Regions from separate parts of the Halomonas sp. HNIBRBA4712 genome, predicted to be linked through region 1. Evidence: predicted binding sites of a transcription regulator. Region 1 holds the regulator's gene; each other region holds the start of a gene.
What was found. Region 1 encodes PhoB, which activates phosphate uptake and scavenging genes when phosphate is short. Its sites were predicted from a motif close to TGTCATANNNNTGTCANA; they were not measured.
Positions count from the first base shown of each region.

Region 2: a site for PhoB is predicted at 1,936-1,953, ahead of ugpB (sn-glycerol-3-phosphate ABC transporter substrate-binding protein UgpB). Genes of this name have one in related genera too.
Region 3: a site for PhoB is predicted at 2,363-2,380, ahead of phnD (phosphate/phosphite/phosphonate ABC transporter substrate-binding protein). Genes of this name have one in related genera too.

Region 1 covers NZ_JBIFXR010000007.1:162,938-168,471, reverse strand. The annotation lists gene ACGK9R_RS14245 (hypothetical protein) at 250-597, opposite strand; gene phoR (phosphate regulon sensor histidine kinase PhoR) at 881-2,197, opposite strand; gene phoB (phosphate regulon transcriptional regulator PhoB) at 2,201-2,890, opposite strand; gene ubiA (4-hydroxybenzoate octaprenyltransferase) at 2,986-3,876, opposite strand; gene ACGK9R_RS14225 (chorismate--pyruvate lyase family protein) at 3,909-4,472, opposite strand; gene ACGK9R_RS14220 (NAD(P)/FAD-dependent oxidoreductase) at 4,565-5,534, shown strand, end outside.
Region 2 covers NZ_JBIFXR010000001.1:160,322-165,855, reverse strand. The annotation lists gene ACGK9R_RS00850 (hypothetical protein) at 1-277, shown strand, start outside; gene argE (acetylornithine deacetylase) at 668-1,837, opposite strand; gene ugpB (sn-glycerol-3-phosphate ABC transporter substrate-binding protein UgpB) at 2,039-3,367, shown strand; gene ugpA (sn-glycerol-3-phosphate ABC transporter permease UgpA) at 3,501-4,385, shown strand; gene ugpE (sn-glycerol-3-phosphate ABC transporter permease UgpE) at 4,404-5,252, shown strand; gene ACGK9R_RS00825 (sn-glycerol-3-phosphate import ATP-binding protein UgpC) at 5,254-5,534, shown strand, end outside.
Region 3 covers NZ_JBIFXR010000001.1:204,328-209,861, forward strand. The annotation lists gene ACGK9R_RS01035 (sensor histidine kinase) at 1-366, shown strand, start outside; gene ACGK9R_RS01040 (alkaline phosphatase D family protein) at 359-2,293, shown strand; gene phnD (phosphate/phosphite/phosphonate ABC transporter substrate-binding protein) at 2,442-3,404, shown strand; gene phnC (phosphonate ABC transporter ATP-binding protein) at 3,478-4,326, shown strand; gene phnE (phosphonate ABC transporter, permease protein PhnE) at 4,323-5,147, shown strand; gene phnE (phosphonate ABC transporter, permease protein PhnE) at 5,161-5,534, shown strand, end outside.

The sequences.
Region 1 (5,534 bases):
TTTGTACCCGGCAAAAATTAGACCCCGCTAAAGGCGGGGTCTTGATGGTGTCAGCGATTTTGATACGTAACGCTAGCTTCCAATCCGTGTGCGGGTTTCCAACCGTGGAATCTTCCCTGACTAACGCTTTGATCATCGCTTGGTCCAATCCTTGAACCGGTGAGCATCCTTGCAATGAGACATCCTTGTCCCTTATTTGCTCATCCTCTAAGCGTAAACCTTTGTACCTATTTTGCAACTAAATGTTACTTACGAATCGGAGTTGCGCTCTACGACTTCTTCAGGGCTCAGTTCTGCGCCCGGGTCAGTTCCTCCGATTGAATCCGGTGCTGTACCCATGGAGTCCGGCTCGCCGATGGTTTCATCGTTCGGGCCTTGGGTGTGATGATCGGTTGTGAGCTCTTCCTCAGTGTAATCAGGAGCTTCGTTGGTGTTCATATTGACACCGTGATCCTGCGTACCGTCCTGCTCGACCATGCTGTCCTGATTTTCATCAATGGAAGGATGATCCGTGGTTTGGGCAAAGGCCATCGGGCTTGCCAGCAGACCGAAAGAGATACCGAGAATTCCAGCTTTCTTGAGCAGTTCCTTGGACATCATAATCCACCTCCTGAATTGCTGTGGGTACCGCTTGAAGTAAGAGACAGTGACGTGCAATCCGTGTCGTTCACCGTTTTCTTTCTTACTCAAATCTTTGCAGATCGTATGCCATGCGTGCCAATTTAATTAAATAACAAATAAAATCAAAAACTTAAAATATTACACAAGTTGTACAAGGCATGTTGCTGATGCCACAAGAGCACGTGGATAGTGGCTAAAAATGACACATGAGCATTTTTGTACAAGTTAACGCTGCCACTTTGACACACTTGTAAAGCTTTTAACGAGCCGTGAGTACGGGGGCAATTTTTGAGACGGGAAATACGCAGCGAAAGCGGGCGCCCAGGCCTGGGTGGGAATCGATCTGCAGTTTGGCGTCGTGACGCAGCAGTACGTGCTTGACGATGGCGAGACCAAGGCCCGTTCCACCGGTTGCGGTGCTACGGCCCTTGTCGACGCGGTAGAAACGTTCGGTGAGCCTGGGGATATGCACCGGGTCGATACCCTCGCCGTTATCCTCTACCTCGATACAGGCGCCACCCTCTTCAAGGTCAACGAACCGCAGGGTGATCCGACTCTCCGGCGGCGCGTAGCGCACGGCGTTGAACATCAGGTTGGAGATCGCGCTGCGAAGCTCCTGCTCGCTGGCAAGAAGCCGGGCATCGCTTTCGATCTCGAGCTCGATCTGCTGTGGGGCTTCGTGCTGCTGAGCGGAAAGCGCCCGGGCGTCCTGGCAGATGCTCTCCAGAAGCGGCGCCAGCGCCAATGGCATGTGGTCCTTGCCGCCCTGATCGGTTTCAAGGCGTGAAAGCAGCAGCAGGTCGTTGACCAGATTCTGCATACGCCGCGTTTGCGCCTGCATTTGGGTAATGCTGCGGCCGAGTCGTGGCGGCAGCGTCTCGGCCAGATCGCTATAGGTTTCCAGATACCCCGAGAGCACCGTCAGCGGTGTTCGAAGCTCGTGAGAAACGTTGGCGACGAAGTCCCGGCGCATCTGCTCCAGGCGGTGCAAACGCGTAATGTCGCGCGCCATCAGCAGGCGCTCGTCATCGCCGTACAGGGTGATCTGACACTCGAGAATGCGACGCTCGTCGATTGGTGACGTGATCGTCAGCGGCTCGCCGTAGCTCAGCGAAGCGAAGTAGCGCACGAAGGCCGGATCACGCACCAGGTTGGTAATATGCTGGCCGCGATCGTGGGCAGCCTGTAATCCCAGCATGTCGGTCGCGGCGCTGTTCCACCACTCCAGGTCCCCGTGACGGTCGAGCATGACTACGCTGTCGCGCATCGCTTCAGAAGACTCCTGAATGCGCGAAAGCGTCGCCCGCAGCCGATTCTGGGTGATCCGTTGGCTTTTCTGGTAGCGGTAAAGGCGATCGAGCAGATCGCCCCAGAGCCCCGCCGCCGCGGGCGGTTCCTGATTAGGGGTGAGGGTCAGCCAGCGGTAGAGCGCGCGCAGCTGGCGTAAGTGGTAGTAAAGGCAAACGGCCAGCCCCGCCGCCAGCCCGATGCCCGGCGCATCGAACAGCCATCCAACGATCACGCCCAGCGTGGCAAGCCAGGCGACGCGCCATAACTCCCGGCTCCACAGATGCACGGCTTACGCCCGAGCGGAGAAGCGGTAACCCGTGCCACGCACCGTCTGAATCAGATTCTGATGGGCATCGCCAAGGGCCTTTCGCAAACGACGAATGTGAACGTCCACGGTGCGCTCCTCGACGTAGACATTGCCACCCCACACTTGATCGAGCAGCTGGCTGCGGGTATAGGCGCGCTCCTGGTGGGTCATGAAGAACTGCAAAAGGCGGTACTCGGTCGGCCCCATATCGAGCGCCTTGCCGTGGGCGCTGACCCGGTGACTCACAGGGTCGAGCAGCAGCCCGTTGATCTCGACCGGGTCCTCCATGCCGCGCGGGGTGGTGCGTCGGAGCACCGCCTTGAGCCGCGCGACCAGCTCGCGGGGAGAGAACGGCTTGGTGATGTAGTCGTCGGCGCCCGCCTCGAGGCCCTGGATCTTGTTGTCCTCTTCGCCCTTGGCGGTGAGCATGATGATCGGAAGCTCGGCGGTGGCCTCCTCGCGCTTCAAGCGCCGGGCCAGCTCGATACCGCTGGTGCCGGGCATCATCCAGTCGAGCAGCAGCAGATCCGGCTGGTGATCCACCACCAGCGCGTGGGCATCCTGAGCGTTGTCCGCTTCGAGCACGCGATAGTCGGCCATCTCCAGGGCCACCGCGATCATTTCACGGATGGGCGCCTCGTCGTCGACGATCAGAACGGTCCTGGCGGTCATGGGCGGGCCTCACGGTGTAAAGGCAAAAAGGGGTCGATGACGTCTCGGTGACAATCACACCATGAGCGGGTGACAGTTTTATGACAACGGTAACATTAGCCCGCCACCGGCCAGAGGCTCAAGCCAAGCCCGGCAAAGAGTACGAGCCCCGACCAGTGGTTGTTCAAAAAGGCCTGGAAACAGGCGTCGCGCTCGCGCTGCACGATCAAACGCTGCTGGTGCACGAAGGTCGCCGCCATCGCCGCCAGCCCCAGCCAGAAAAAGCCGCCAAGGCCCGTGCGCCAGCCCACCCAGGCCAGCAACAGTAGTGTGGCCAGCTGTAAGAGCCCGATGATGAGCCGGTCGGCCTGACCGAACAGCACCGCGGTGGACTTGATGCCGATCTTCAGGTCGTCGTCGCGGTCGACCATGGCGTACTGGGTGTCGTAGGCGACGGTCCAGAGTACGTTGGCCAGAAACAGCCCCCAGGCCTCGAGCGGCACGTAGCCAAGCGTGGCGCCAAAGGCCATCGGGATCGCCCAGGAGAACGCCGCGCCGAGCACCACCTGGGGGAAGTGGGTATAGCGCTTCATGAAGGGGTAGGCAGCGGCCAGCGCCAGCCCGCCGACCGAGAGCATCACGGTAAACCAGTTGGTCAACAGCACGAGGATGAACGACACCGCCACCAGCGCGATGAACAGCACCTTGGCCTCGGCCTCGCCGATGCGCCCGGTCGCCAACGGCCGATTTTTGGTGCGTTTGACGTGGCCGTCGAAGTGGCGGTCGGCGTAGTCGTTGACCACACACCCGGCCGCGCGCATGGCGTAAACGCCGGCGACGAAAATCAACAGCACCTTGCGCCCCGGTACGCCCTCGGCGGCCAGCCACAGCGCCCAGAGCGTCGGCCACATCAAAAGCCAAGTGCCGATGGGCCGGTCCAGGCGCATCAGGGTGATGAAGTCGCCCAGCCGGGACCACCCGGTCGGGCGCAGCAGAGAACGGTCCATGCCTACCTCACGAAGATAAAATCGCCTCTAGCCTAGCGCGAAGCCATGCCAAGATCATCCGCCATGGTGGATAAAAACGCCTCCTGCACCAGAAGCGATAGCCCGCCGTGATAGAACACCGAGCGCCGCGCCCAGAGGGCCTGTACGCCTGCCGGTGCCTGGCGCTCGGCGAAGGCCGTGGGCTGGGCCGTAGCGTAAAGCGGGCCGCGCACCAGATCCGGCTGGCGAAACAGCCAACTGCCCAGCGAGCGCTCGCCCAGGGTATCGAGATGCTGGCCCGTCAGCGCGTCAAGCGGCGCCACCGAGCGCGCCACGACCCAGGGGCGGCCCTTCGCGCCGAGCGCCACTTCGCGAAGCCAGGCAAGCCGCCGTGGCGCAAGCCCCAGCGCCCGGGCTTCGTCGCGGGCGGGCACGCCCACCCGCTGGCCCAGCAGCGTGACGCGAAAGTCACTTGGGTGGCCGGCGTCGATCAGCCGCGCGGTCAGAGAGTCGGTCGAGGCCACCCACTGCCACCAGGGCGCGCTCATCGCCGGGCGCAGAGCGCTGACGGGGCGCCATCGCGGGTAAGGGTGGGCAGTGAGAGGGTGTGAAGCCACGCGATCTCCAGGGCGGTCATGGGGTGGGCGTTAGTGTAACATGGGGCTTTGGCACGCTTTTGTAGACATTCGCTTTTCACCCGGGTGATGCCATGGCTCACACTTCCTTGAAAACGGCAACGCCGGTCGACCTGGTCATCGTCGGCACCGGCATGGCCGGCATCGGTCTTGCCCGCGAGCTGCGCCGCCGCGGCGACACGCGCTCGATTACGCTTTTGAGCGCTGACAGCGGCGACGAATACAGCAAGCCGCTGCTCTCCACCGGGTTTGGCAAGCGCCTTGCGCCAGAGGCGCTCGCCCGCCAGAGCGGCGAAGCACTCGCCGACGAGCTGAACGTCACGCTGCGTGCCAACGCGCGAGTCGCCGGCCTCGATGCCAAGGCCCGCCAGCTCACGCTCGAAAACGGCGAGCTTCTCGCGTTCGACAGGCTGGTGCTCGCCACCGGCGCCCGCCCGCGCGCTGCCCTCGAGGTGCCCGACGCGCTGGCCGAGCGCTTTTTCAGCGTCAACGACCTCGACGACTACCGCCGCTTTCACGCAGCACTCACCCGCGGCCCTGCGCGGGTGGCGGTGATCGGCGCGGGGCTGGTGGGCTGCGAGTTCGCCAACGACCTGCACGCCGGCGGCCACCGGGTCACGTTGATCGCCCCGGAAGCCACGCCGCTGCCCCGCCTTCTGCCCCCGCCGCTGGGCAAGGCGCTGATTGATGCTTTCGAGGCGGCGGGCATCGCGCTCGCCCTGCATCGCACGGTGGCCGCCATCACCCCCGGCGAGCACGACGACATCGCCCTCACCCTCGACGACGGCCAGACCCACCACGTCGATGCCGTTCTCATGGCCACGGGCCTGGCGCCGCGCATCGAACTGGCCCAGCAGGCCGGACTCGAGACGCAGCCAAGCGGTATTCAGGTCGACCGCTATCTGCAAACCTCTTGTGAACGCATCTACGCGCTGGGCGACGCGGCGTGCATCGACGGGGTCAACGCCATGTACGTTCAGCCGCTTCAGGCCAGCGTCAAGGCGCTGGCCGCCACGCTGACCGGCGAGCCGACCCGGGTGCGCC
Region 2 (5,534 bases), on a different contig from region 1:
TAGCGTAAACGAGGGCGCGGTAGACGCGGCCCGATGGAAAGAACGACTTGCCTGGCGACTGCGGCGATTCGCCGACCGCCTTCAGGGCAGCGGCCGCACGGTCAGAATCGACTGCCGCGTAACGCCTGCCATTAGCCTCGCCGAGGTGGATACCTGCCTGATGAAAGGCTTCGAAGTCACTCAAAGTCTGATCACCCAGCTTGCCCATCAGCAGGCCTGCGAGGAGGTCATGCGCGACGCCAAGGCGGAGCTTTATGAGGAGCACTCCTCGCCCTAGGCGTATTATTCGGCAGTATGTGAAAAACACCCGCTCAAGGCATAATGCCGTTCAGTTAAGCATGGATAGTACTTGTGGGAGGGAGCTTCAGCTCGCGACGGGTGGCCAAGCCAAGGCACCTGACGGTGCCATTCGCCCGCTGAAGCGGCCTCCCACGGTAGACTAACCAGGCTCAATGGGTAGCCAGATACCTTAACTGACTGGCATTACGCTCAAGGCGGGTGTTTTTGTTAGTGGTTTATAGCCTATCCACCTTGTCAGCTGTGCCGGGTAGCTCGTAGCGAGGGTCTTTCGCCAGGGATGGCGAAAGTAGCGTACAAGGAAGTATTCACAGCGCCCTCGCGTAGAGCTTCCCGGCACCGCACCCATCTTTCTCAAGTGTTTGAGCTTTTACCCCTCGAACGGCGCCTCCAGCGCCCTACCCATCCGGGTCATGAAATCCACACACGCCTCAAGCTCGCTCTTCTCGATGTACTCGTCCGGCTGGTGGGCCTGAGCGATGCTGCCGGGGCCGAGGATGATCGTTTGAAGCCCCTGGCCCTGGAACTGGCCAGCCTCGGTGGCGTAGGCCACCGCGTGGTTGCAGCACTCATCGGGCAGGTGATCCTTCGCCAGGCGCAGCACGGCGGCGTTGTCGCGATCGGCAAGTCCCGGCACGGTGACGTTGAGCGCCTCGGTGTCGATCTCGACGCGTTTGCCGCGCGCTGCAAGCTCGGCCTTGAGCGAATCGGCGTACTGCGTGAAGCGGGCGAACACCTCGTCGAAGGTGTCGGTCGGCAGGTGGCGAATCTCCCACTCGAAGGTGCATTCGCGGGCCATGATGTTGATCGCCGTGCCGCCCTTGATCCTGCCCACGTGAAGGCTGGTGTGGGGCACGTTGAAGGCCTCGTCCACCCGGCCCTCTTCCACCAGCTCAGCCATGGTGTCCTCGATGAAAGTGACGAGCCTTGCGGCGACGTGGATCGCCGAGGTGCCCTGGTTGACCTGGCTACTGTGCGCCTCGACCCCGGTCACGGTGGTACGCAGGTTGGTCGCGCCTTTTTGCGCCACCACCGGCTGCATCAAGGTCGGCTCGCCGACGATCACATGAGCCGTGGTGGAGTAGTGCTCGTAAAAGCGCTTGATCAAGTCCGGCGCGCCGACGCAGCCGATCTCCTCGTCATAGGAGAAGCCGAAATAGATGGGCTGGGCGAGCGGTGCCTTGACCCACTCGGGCACCAGGGCGAGCGCGCAGGCGATGAAGCCCTTCATGTCGCAGCTGCCCCGGCCATAAAGCCGGCCGTCGCCGCCGTCGTGAAGCGTGAACGGGTCCGTCGACCAGGGCTGGCCCTCGACCGGCACCACGTCGGTATGGCCGGAGAGCATCACTCCACCCGGCGCCTCCGGGCCGATACGCGCGATCAAATTCGCCTTGGTGCCGCAGGGGCTCATCACCCGCTCCGAGGCGACGCCGTAGTCGGCAAGATAGCTCTCGACGAACTCGATCAGTGCGAGGTTGGAGCCACGCGAGGTAGTATCGAAGGCGATAAGCTGTGAAAGAAGCGATTCTGCATTCGTCATGGCGTGTCTCGATGGATCGGTTTTGCCCACCCTAGCACCGCTTGGGACCAGGCGCCTACTGCCAAAGTGGCATGCCCTCACGTCTTTTGACGCTTAGCGTTCATCAATTTGTCATCTAGACTCACTACTGTTCAGTGCACCCAAGAACCTCAATAAACGTACTGCGCCGCCTGGCTCGTCCGGGCTCAAAAGGAGTGATGTATGTCTCGTTTCACGTTACGCGCGTTATCCGTCGGTATCGCGGCGGCCACTTTTGGCGTTTCCGCCCAGGCAGCGACCGAGATCAGCTGGTGGCACTCCATGGGCGGCGAGCTCGGCGAGCGCCTGGTCGGCCTGGCCGAAGAGTTCAACGCCACCCAGGACGAGTACCGGGTCGTGCCCTCCTACCGGGGCGAGTACGAAGCGACCATGGTCAACACCATTGCCGCCTTCCGCGCCGGCGAGCAGCCCCACCTCGTGCAGATCTACGAAGTCGGCACCGGCACCATGATGGCCGCCCGCGGCGCCATCTACCCGGTGTTCGAGCTGATGGAGGCCCACGGCAACACCTTCGACCCTGACGACTACCTGCCCGTCGTGACCGGCTACTACACCGACACCGATGGCAACATGCTCTCGATGCCGTTCAACTCCTCGACGCCGATCCTCTACTACAACAAGGACGCCTTCGAGGCCGCCGGGCTCGACCCGGAGACGCCGCCGACCAGCTGGGCGGAAATGGGCGAGATGGGCCAACAGATCGTCGATGAAGGCGCGGCGTCCTGTGGCTTCACCATGGCTTACGCGGCCAACTGGATTGGTCTGGAAAACTTCTCGGCGCTGCACAATCAGCCGATCGGCACTAGAGAGAACGGCTTTGGCGGCATGGACACCGAGTTCGTCTTCAACGGCGAGGTGCAGGCGCGCTTCTGGGATCAGCTCAAGGAGTGGAGTGACAGCGGCGTCTACCGCTACGCCGGCCCCGCCAACGGCCCGGACGCGGCACCCTCGTTCTACGCCGGCGACTGCGCGATGTACATGAACTCCTCGGCCTCGCGCGCCGACGTACTGGCCAACTCCGACTTCGAGGTCGGTTTCGGCATGCTGCCTTACTATGAGGACGTCGAAGGCGCCCCGCAGAACTCGATCATCGGCGGCGCGACCCTGTGGGTGCTCGCAGGTCACGACGAGGACGAATACGCCGGCGTCGCGGAATTCCTCGAGTTCTTGTCGCTGCCCGAGGTTCAGGCCGAGTGGCACCAGGAGACCGGGTACCTGCCGATCACCACCGCCGCCTATGAGCTGAGCCAGGAGCAGGGTTACTACGAGGAGAACCCGGGCGCGGATCTCGCCATCGAGCAGATCAACCTCAACGAGCCCACCGAAAACTCCAAGGGTCTGCGCTTTGGCAACTACCCGCAGGTGCGCATGGTGCTCGACGAGGAGTTCCAGGCGGTGCTGGCGGGCGACAAGAGCGGGCAAGAAGCGCTGGATGACGCGGCGCGCCGCGGCAACCAGATCCTGCGCGATTTCGAGTCGGCCAATAACTAAGCGCTGACACTTTCGACCAACCCCGGCCTTGGCCGGGGTTGGTCGTGAGAGCCCTCCCCTGCGCCTGGCTTTTCGCTTTCAAGGGCGGGCTCAGGGGACGGCTTTTCCGGGCCTTCGCCACACAGGATCGATCATGCAAACCAAGCGCTCCACCTATCAGAATCGGTGGCTTCCCTATTGGTTATTGGCGCCACAGCTTGCCATTACGCTGGTGTTCTTCATCTGGCCGGCGAGCCAAGCGGTGAAGTCGAGCTTCGAGCGCACCGACGCCTTCGGCTTCAAGACCACCTTCGTGGGGCTTTCGAACTACGCGCGCATTCTGAGTGACCCGAGCTACCTGAACGCCCTGGGGCGCACGGCGATCTTCGCCATCTCGGTCACGGTGCTTTCCATGGGATTGGCGCTTTTGCTTGCGGTGTGCGTCAACCGGGTGCTGAGAAGCGCGAAGTTCTACACCACGCTGCTGGTCTGGCCCTACGCGGTGGCGCCGGTGGTGGCCGGGGTGCTGTGGTGGTTTCTGTTCAACCCGACCATCGGGCTTTTGCCCCACGTACTCGACTGGTTCGGCATCCACTGGAACCACCGGGTCTCCGGCAGCCAGGCGATGGTGCTGATCACTATCGCCGCGGCCTGGAAGCAGATCTCCTACAATTTTCTGTTCTTTCTCGCCGGGCTCCAGTCGGTACCCAAATCGCTGATCGAGGCCGCCGCCATCGACGGCGCCACGCCCTTCAAGCGCTTCTGGAGCATCGTCTTTCCGCTGCTGTCACCCACCACCTTCTTTTTGCTGATCATCAACATCAACTACGTGATGTTCGACACCTTCGGGGTGATCGACGCCACCACCGCCGGCGGGCCGGGCCAGGCGACCATGACGCTGGTCTACAAGGTCTACACCGATGGCGTAGCGGGGCTCAACATCGGCTCCTCCTCGGCCCAGTCGGTGCTGTTGATGGGCATCGTGATCCTTCTGACCTTCGTGCAGTTCCGCTACGTGGAACGCCGGGTCAACTACTAGCACGCAAAGGTCTTAACCATGGTCGAAAACAGACCCTACTTGAACATTCTGACCCACGTGGTGTTGATTGCCGGCGTGCTGGTGGTGGCGTTTCCGGTGTATGTCGCGTTCATCGCCTCGACCCACGACGCCGGCGCCTTCGTGCGCGGGGTGCTGCCGCTCACCCCCGGCGACAAACTGTGGGATACCTACGCGCAGATGCTCGGCTCCGGCTGGCGGGTCGCCGGCGCGCCGCCGCTTTGGCTGATGCTCGCCAACTCGACGATCATGGCGCTGACGATTGCCATCGGCAAGATCGCGATCTCGATTCTCTCGGCCTTCGCCATCGTCTACTTTCGCTTTCGCTTTCGCCTGCTGGCGTTCTGGATCATCTTCATCACGCTGATGCTGCCGGTGGAGGTGCGCATCATCCCTACTTACGCGGTGGTGGCGGACCTTGGCTTGCTCAACTCCTACGCCGGGCTGACGCTGCCCTTGATCGCCTCGGCCACGGCGACCTTTCTGTTTCGCCAGTTCTTCATGACCGTGCCCGAGGAGCTGATGGAGGCGAGCCGGGTCGATGGCGCAGGACCCATGAAGTTCTTCAAGGACATTTTGCTTCCGGTGTCGATCACCAATATCGCCGCGCTCTTCGTGATCATGTTCATCTACGGCTGGGTGCAGTACCTGTGGCCGCTTTTGATCACCACCGACGAGGACTTCTACACCGTGGTGCTCGGCATCAAGCGGCTGATGGCCTCGTCCGACCGGGTGCCGGCGTGGAATTTGATCATGGCCACGGTGATGCTGGCGATGATACCGCCGGTGATGGTGGTGCTATTGATGCAGAAACTGTTCGTGAAAGGCCTGACCGAGACGGAGAAATAAGATGGCCAGCATTACCCTCGAAGGGCTGAAGAAAACCTACTCCGGCAACGTGCAGGCGGTGAAAGGGATCGACCTTGCCATCGAAGACGGCGAGTTCGTGGTGCTGGTGGGGCCTTCTGGCTGCGGTAAATCCACGCTGCTGCGCATGGTGGCGGGGCTCGAGACGATTTCCGAGGGCACGCTCAAGATCGGCGACCGGGTGGTCAACACGTTAGAGCCCGCCGAGCGCGACATCGCCATGGTGTTTCAGAACTACGCGCTCTACCCGCACATGACGGTGTA
Region 3 (5,534 bases), on a different contig from region 1:
CTGACGCCGCGCTGGCAAACGCGTCCGCGGGTCCGCCTCGACCAGCAGGACGCCCAGGAAATCGTCGGCAACCTGCTCGATAATGCGCTGCGCTGGGCGCAAAGCCGCGTGACGCTATCGATCGCGATACAAGGCGCCACGCTCACCCTGAGCGTGGCCGACGACGGGCCGGGCATGAGCGAAAGCGAGTGCACCGCGGCGCTCGAGCGCGGCAAGCGCCTTGATGAGCAGCGCTCGGAAAGCGGGCTGGGGCTCGCCATCGTGGCGGATCTGGTAGCGCTTTACGGCGGTACCCTCACGCTTTCCCGCGCCGAGATCGGCGGGCTCGACGTTACCCTGACGCTGCCGGTGGTGGTCCATGACTGAACGCAACGCCCTCAACGCTTCCGCGCTGCCCGAGGTGCTGGTCGGCCCGCTGCTGCGCCGGTTGAGCACGACCCGGCTTTCGCTGTGGCTTTTGACCACGCGCCCGCTCGAGATGGCGCTGGTGCTCTTTCCCGGCCAACGCGTCGAGCGCGCGCTGGCCCTCGACGCGGCGAAGCGCCTGCGTATTGGCCATCACGCGTACATTGTCCTGATCGACGTGGCGCTCGACGAACCGCTGCCTTGCGATACGCGCATCGACTACGACCTGCGCCTGAAAGATTCGGCGGGGTATTGGCGTTCGATCAACGAGTGGGCGAGCTGGCTTTGCCATGACGGTCAGCCAACCCCCGCCTTCGTGCTCGCCTCGCGCCACCACCGTTTGATGCACGGCTCATGTCGCAAGCCGCACCACGAAAGCGCTGATGGCCTGGTGCGCGGCGATGCCTGGCTTGCCGAGCAGCAAAACGCGCCCGGCCAGTGGCCGGCGTGGCTTCTGATGACCGGTGACCAGGTGTACGTGGACGACGTGGCGGGGCCGACCCTTGCCGCGATTCATGCGCTGATCCGGCGTCTCGGGCTTTACGACGAAACGCTCGAAGGTGCGACGGTCGCCGATAGCCAGGCGCTTTACGCCGCCCCGGAGAGCTATTATCACCGCGAAGCGCTGCTGCCGGACGTGACCAGCAACGCCGCGCTGCGCGAGCGCTTTTTCGGCGGGGTGAAAAAGCCGGTGTTCACCTCGGCGAACGCCTCGAACCACCTGATGACACTGGCCGAAATGCTCGCCATGTACTGCCTGGTGTGGTCGCCGACGCCCTGGCGGCTGATCGAGGTGGCCATGCCGGCGTTGGCGGAAAAGGACGCCGCCGTTTACCGCCAGGAGCAGGCGGTCATGGACACCTTCGTCGAGGGCGTCGCGCAGTCTGCCCGACTGATGGCGCATCTGCCGACGCTGATGATCTTCGACGATCACGACGTGACCGACGACTGGAACCTGACCGCCGACTGGGAGCGCTGCGCCTACGGGCATCCGTTTTCCAAACGCATCATCGGCAACGCCCTGATCGCCTATCTGCTCTGCCAGGGGTGGGGCAACGACCCGGACAAGCTCACACCGCTGATCGACGAGGCCGGCGCGCTGCTCGACACGGAAAAAGGCCGTTTGGAAGCCTTGCGGCAGGATCGCTTCATCGAGCGGCTGCTGCGCTTTCAGGGCTGGGAGTTTCAGGTGCCCGGGGAGCCTGCGCTTCTGGTGCTGGATACCCGCACCCGGCGCTGGCGCAGCGAGCGAAGCCCCAAACGCCCCTCCGGGCTGATGGACTGGGAGGCGTTGATGGAGATGCAGCAGGCACTTCTCGAGTGCCAGAGCGCGGTGATCGTCTCGCCGGCACCGATGTTTGGCGTCAAGCTGATCGAAGGCGTGCAGAAGCTCTTTACCCTGGCGGGCAAGCCGCTGGTGGTGGACGCCGAGAACTGGATGGCACACCGCGGTGCGGCCAACGTGCTGTTACAAATCTGGCGCCACTCGAAAACGCCGGGCAACTACGTGATTCTCTCCGGCGATGTCCACTACTCCTTCGTGTATGACGTTTTCGTGCGCCGGGCCGAGCACGCGCCGCACCTGTGGCAGATCACCTCGAGCGGTATCAAGAACACCTTCCCCAAACAGCTTCTGAACCTTTTCGACCGGCTCAATCGCTGGCTCTACGCGCCCTGGTCACCGCTGAACTGGTTCACCAAGCGGCGCAAGTTCGACGTGGTGCCCCGCGACCCTGAACCGGCCAGCGCCGGTGAGCGGCTGGTCAATGCAAGCGGGCTCGGGCTTGTCGATCTCGATGCTCGGGGCCGACCTTCTGCCATTCGCCAACTCGACGCCCGCGGCGGCGAGGTCACGTTCCCCCCTCCCGAGCCTTCCTCGCACGACTAAGGCAGAGCGTGCCATCGGCTAGTCGTTCAGCGCGGTAAGCAGTGCGATTCTGCCCAAGGGTCATCGGTTCGTCATGCAACTGTCGCGCCGCTGTCATGCGCGGCTGCCACGATGCAATCACTTCGAACAATGCCCTCGGGAACCCACCATGACACGCTCCTTGACTCGTACGCTTGCCAGTGCCGCCGTGACCGGCGCCTTGGCACTGACCGCGCTTAACGCCGCCGCCGATCTCTCCTCGCGCTACACCGACAACGACGGTGACATGATCGCCGATGTACCGACGGACGAGTCCCAGTGGGTCGACCCCAGCACGCTGGTGTTCGCCTATACGCCGGTGGAGGACCCGGCGGTGTACGCCGAGGTGTGGGCGGATTTTCTCGACCACTTGAGTGAGGCGACCGGCAAGAACGTGCAGTTCTTCCCGGTGCAGTCCAACGCCGCCCAGCAGGAGGCGCTGCGCGCCGGACGCCTGCACATCGCCGGGTTCAACACCGGCGGCGTGCCGGTGGCGGTGAACTGCGGCGGCTTCCGGCCGTTCGCCATGATGGCCGCCGAGGATGGCAGCTTCGGTTACGAAATGGAGATCATCACCTATCCGGGTAGCGGCATCGCGTCCGTCGAGGATCTGGAAGGGCGCCAGCTGGCGTTCACCTCCGAAACCTCCAACTCGGGTTTTCGCGCGCCGTCGGCGCTGCTTCGCTCCGAGTACGGCCTGGAGGCGGGCGAGGATTTCGAAACCGCCTTCTCCGGCTCCCACGACAACTCGATTCTGGGCGTGATCAACCAGGATTACGACGCGGCCGCGATCGCCAACTCGGTGGCCACGCGCATGATCGCCCGCGGCGTGATCGATGAAAACGACTTCGACGTCATCTACACCTCGGAAACCTTCCCCACCACTGGCTACGGCCTGGCGCACAACCTGAAGCCGGAACTCGCCCAGCAGATTCAGGATGCGTTCTTCAGCTATGACTGGGAAGGCACGCCGCTGGCGGCGGAGTTCGCCAACTCCGGCGAGGCGCAGTTCATCCCCATCACTTACGCCGATGACTGGTCGGTGATCCGCACCATCGCCGACGCCAACGACGTGGCCTACGACTGCGACTGATCCCAGGTTTCACTCCCTTCTTTCGGCCGGAAGCAGCGCTTCCGGCCGAGTTTTGTCACGATGAGGTACTCCCATGCTCACACTCAAAGGCGTTGGTAAACGCTACCCCACCGGCGATCGCGCCCTGAGCGACATCGATTTGACGCTGCCCAGGGGGCAGGTGCTGGCGCTGATCGGCCCGTCAGGCGCCGGCAAAAGCACCCTGATCCGCTGCGTGAACCGGCTGGTGGAGCCAAGCCAAGGCAGCATTCGCCTGGAGGGCGATGAGCTGACCGCGCTTTCCGGCGCCGGGCTCAGGCGGGCGCGGCGTTCGATGGGCATGATCTTTCAGGAGTACGCGCTGGTCGACCGGCTCTCGGTGATGGAGAACGTGCTCTCCGGGCGGCTGGGCTACGTCGGCTTCTGGCGCAGTTTCTTTCGTCGCTACCCCGAGGATGCGGTGCGCGAGGCGTTTCGTCTGCTCGAGCGGGTCGGGCTAGAGCACGCCATCGACAAGCGCGCCGACGCGCTCTCCGGCGGCCAGCGCCAGCGGGTGGGCATCGCCCGGGCGCTGTTGCAAAGCCCGAGACTTTTACTGGTCGACGAGCCCACGGCGAGCCTCGACCCGAAAACCTCGCGCCAGATCATGCGCCTGATTCGCGAGCTCTGCGCCGAGCGGGGCTTGGCCGCGATCATCAATATCCACGACGTGGCGCTGGCCCAGCAGTTCGCCGACCGCATCGTCGGCTTGCGCGCCGGGCAGATCGTCTTCGACGGCGCGCCGAGCGGGCTCACCAGTGAGATCCTCACCACGATCTACGGCGAGGAGGAGTGGGATACCCGGGTCGAGCCGGAGGATACCGAGGCGCGGCCCGCCCTGGCATCGCGCGAGCCAGGCGCCAGCCGGGCGTTCACGCCAGCGGTGAGCGGGGGGCTGCGATGAGCGCTCGAATTGATGCGCGGCTGGCCGCGGCGCGCCAGGGGCAGTGGCGAAAGCCCGCCTTCATCGAGCGGACGTGGCTGCGCTGGGCGCTCGGCGCCGGCACCCTTTTGTACCTTGCGCTGGCGCTGGGCACCGTCGAGGTGAACTGGGCGCGGGTCGCCGAAGGCGCCGGGCGCGGGCTCAACTTTCTGGCCGCCTTTGCTCAGCCGGATTTCGTCAGCCGTCAGGGCGATATCGTCGCAGGGCTGATCGAGAGTCTGACCATGACGCTCACCTCCACGGTGATCGGCGTGCTGCTCGCCATTCCCGTGGGCCTTGGGGCGGCGCGCAACGTGGCGCCGCTGCCGGTTTATGCGCTGTGCCGGGGCATCATCGCGGTGTCGCGTACGTTTCAGGAGATCATCATCGCCATTTTGTTCGTGGTGATGTTCGGCTTCGGCCCGCTGGCGGGCATGATCACGCTGGCCTTCGCTACTGTCGGCTTCATGGCGAAGCTCTTGGCCGAGGACATCGAGGATCTCGATGGGCGCCAGGTCGAGGCGGTGCGCGCCACCGGCGCCGGCTGGTGGCAGGTGATGAACCAGGCGGTGCAGCCCCAGGTCATGCCGCGGCTGATCGGGCTTTCGATGTACCGGCTCGACATCAACTTTCGCGAATCCTCGGTGATCGGCATCGTCGGCGCCGGCGGCATCGGCGCGACCTTGAACACCTCGCTGAGCCGCTACGAGTACAGCACGTCGGCGGCGATCCTTCTGATCATCATCGCCATCGTGCTGGCCAGCGAGTACGCCTCCAGCCACGTTCGCCGCTTTACCCAATAAGCAGGAACCCATCATGCCCGTTTCGACCTCTCTCGATGGCCAGCCGCTGTGGCAGCGGCGCACCAGCCGCGCCCAGTGGCTGCGCTTTGGCGCCTGGCTTATCGGCCTCTGCCTTTTTCTGCTCTGCTGGAAGGTGATTTCCGACAACACCATGTGGGTGTTCGCCCTCGACGCCGGGCGCCAGGGCAGTGACCTTATAAGCCGGATGCTGCCGCCGCGCTGGGCCTACGCGGCGAGCCTCTGGCAGCCGATGTGGGATACGCTCAATATCGCCACCCTGGGCACGGCGCTGGGGATTGTCATGGCCTTTCCCGTGGCGTTTCTCGCCGCGCGCAACACCACGCCGCACCCGCTGGTGCGAAGCCTGGCGCTGACCGTGATCGTCTC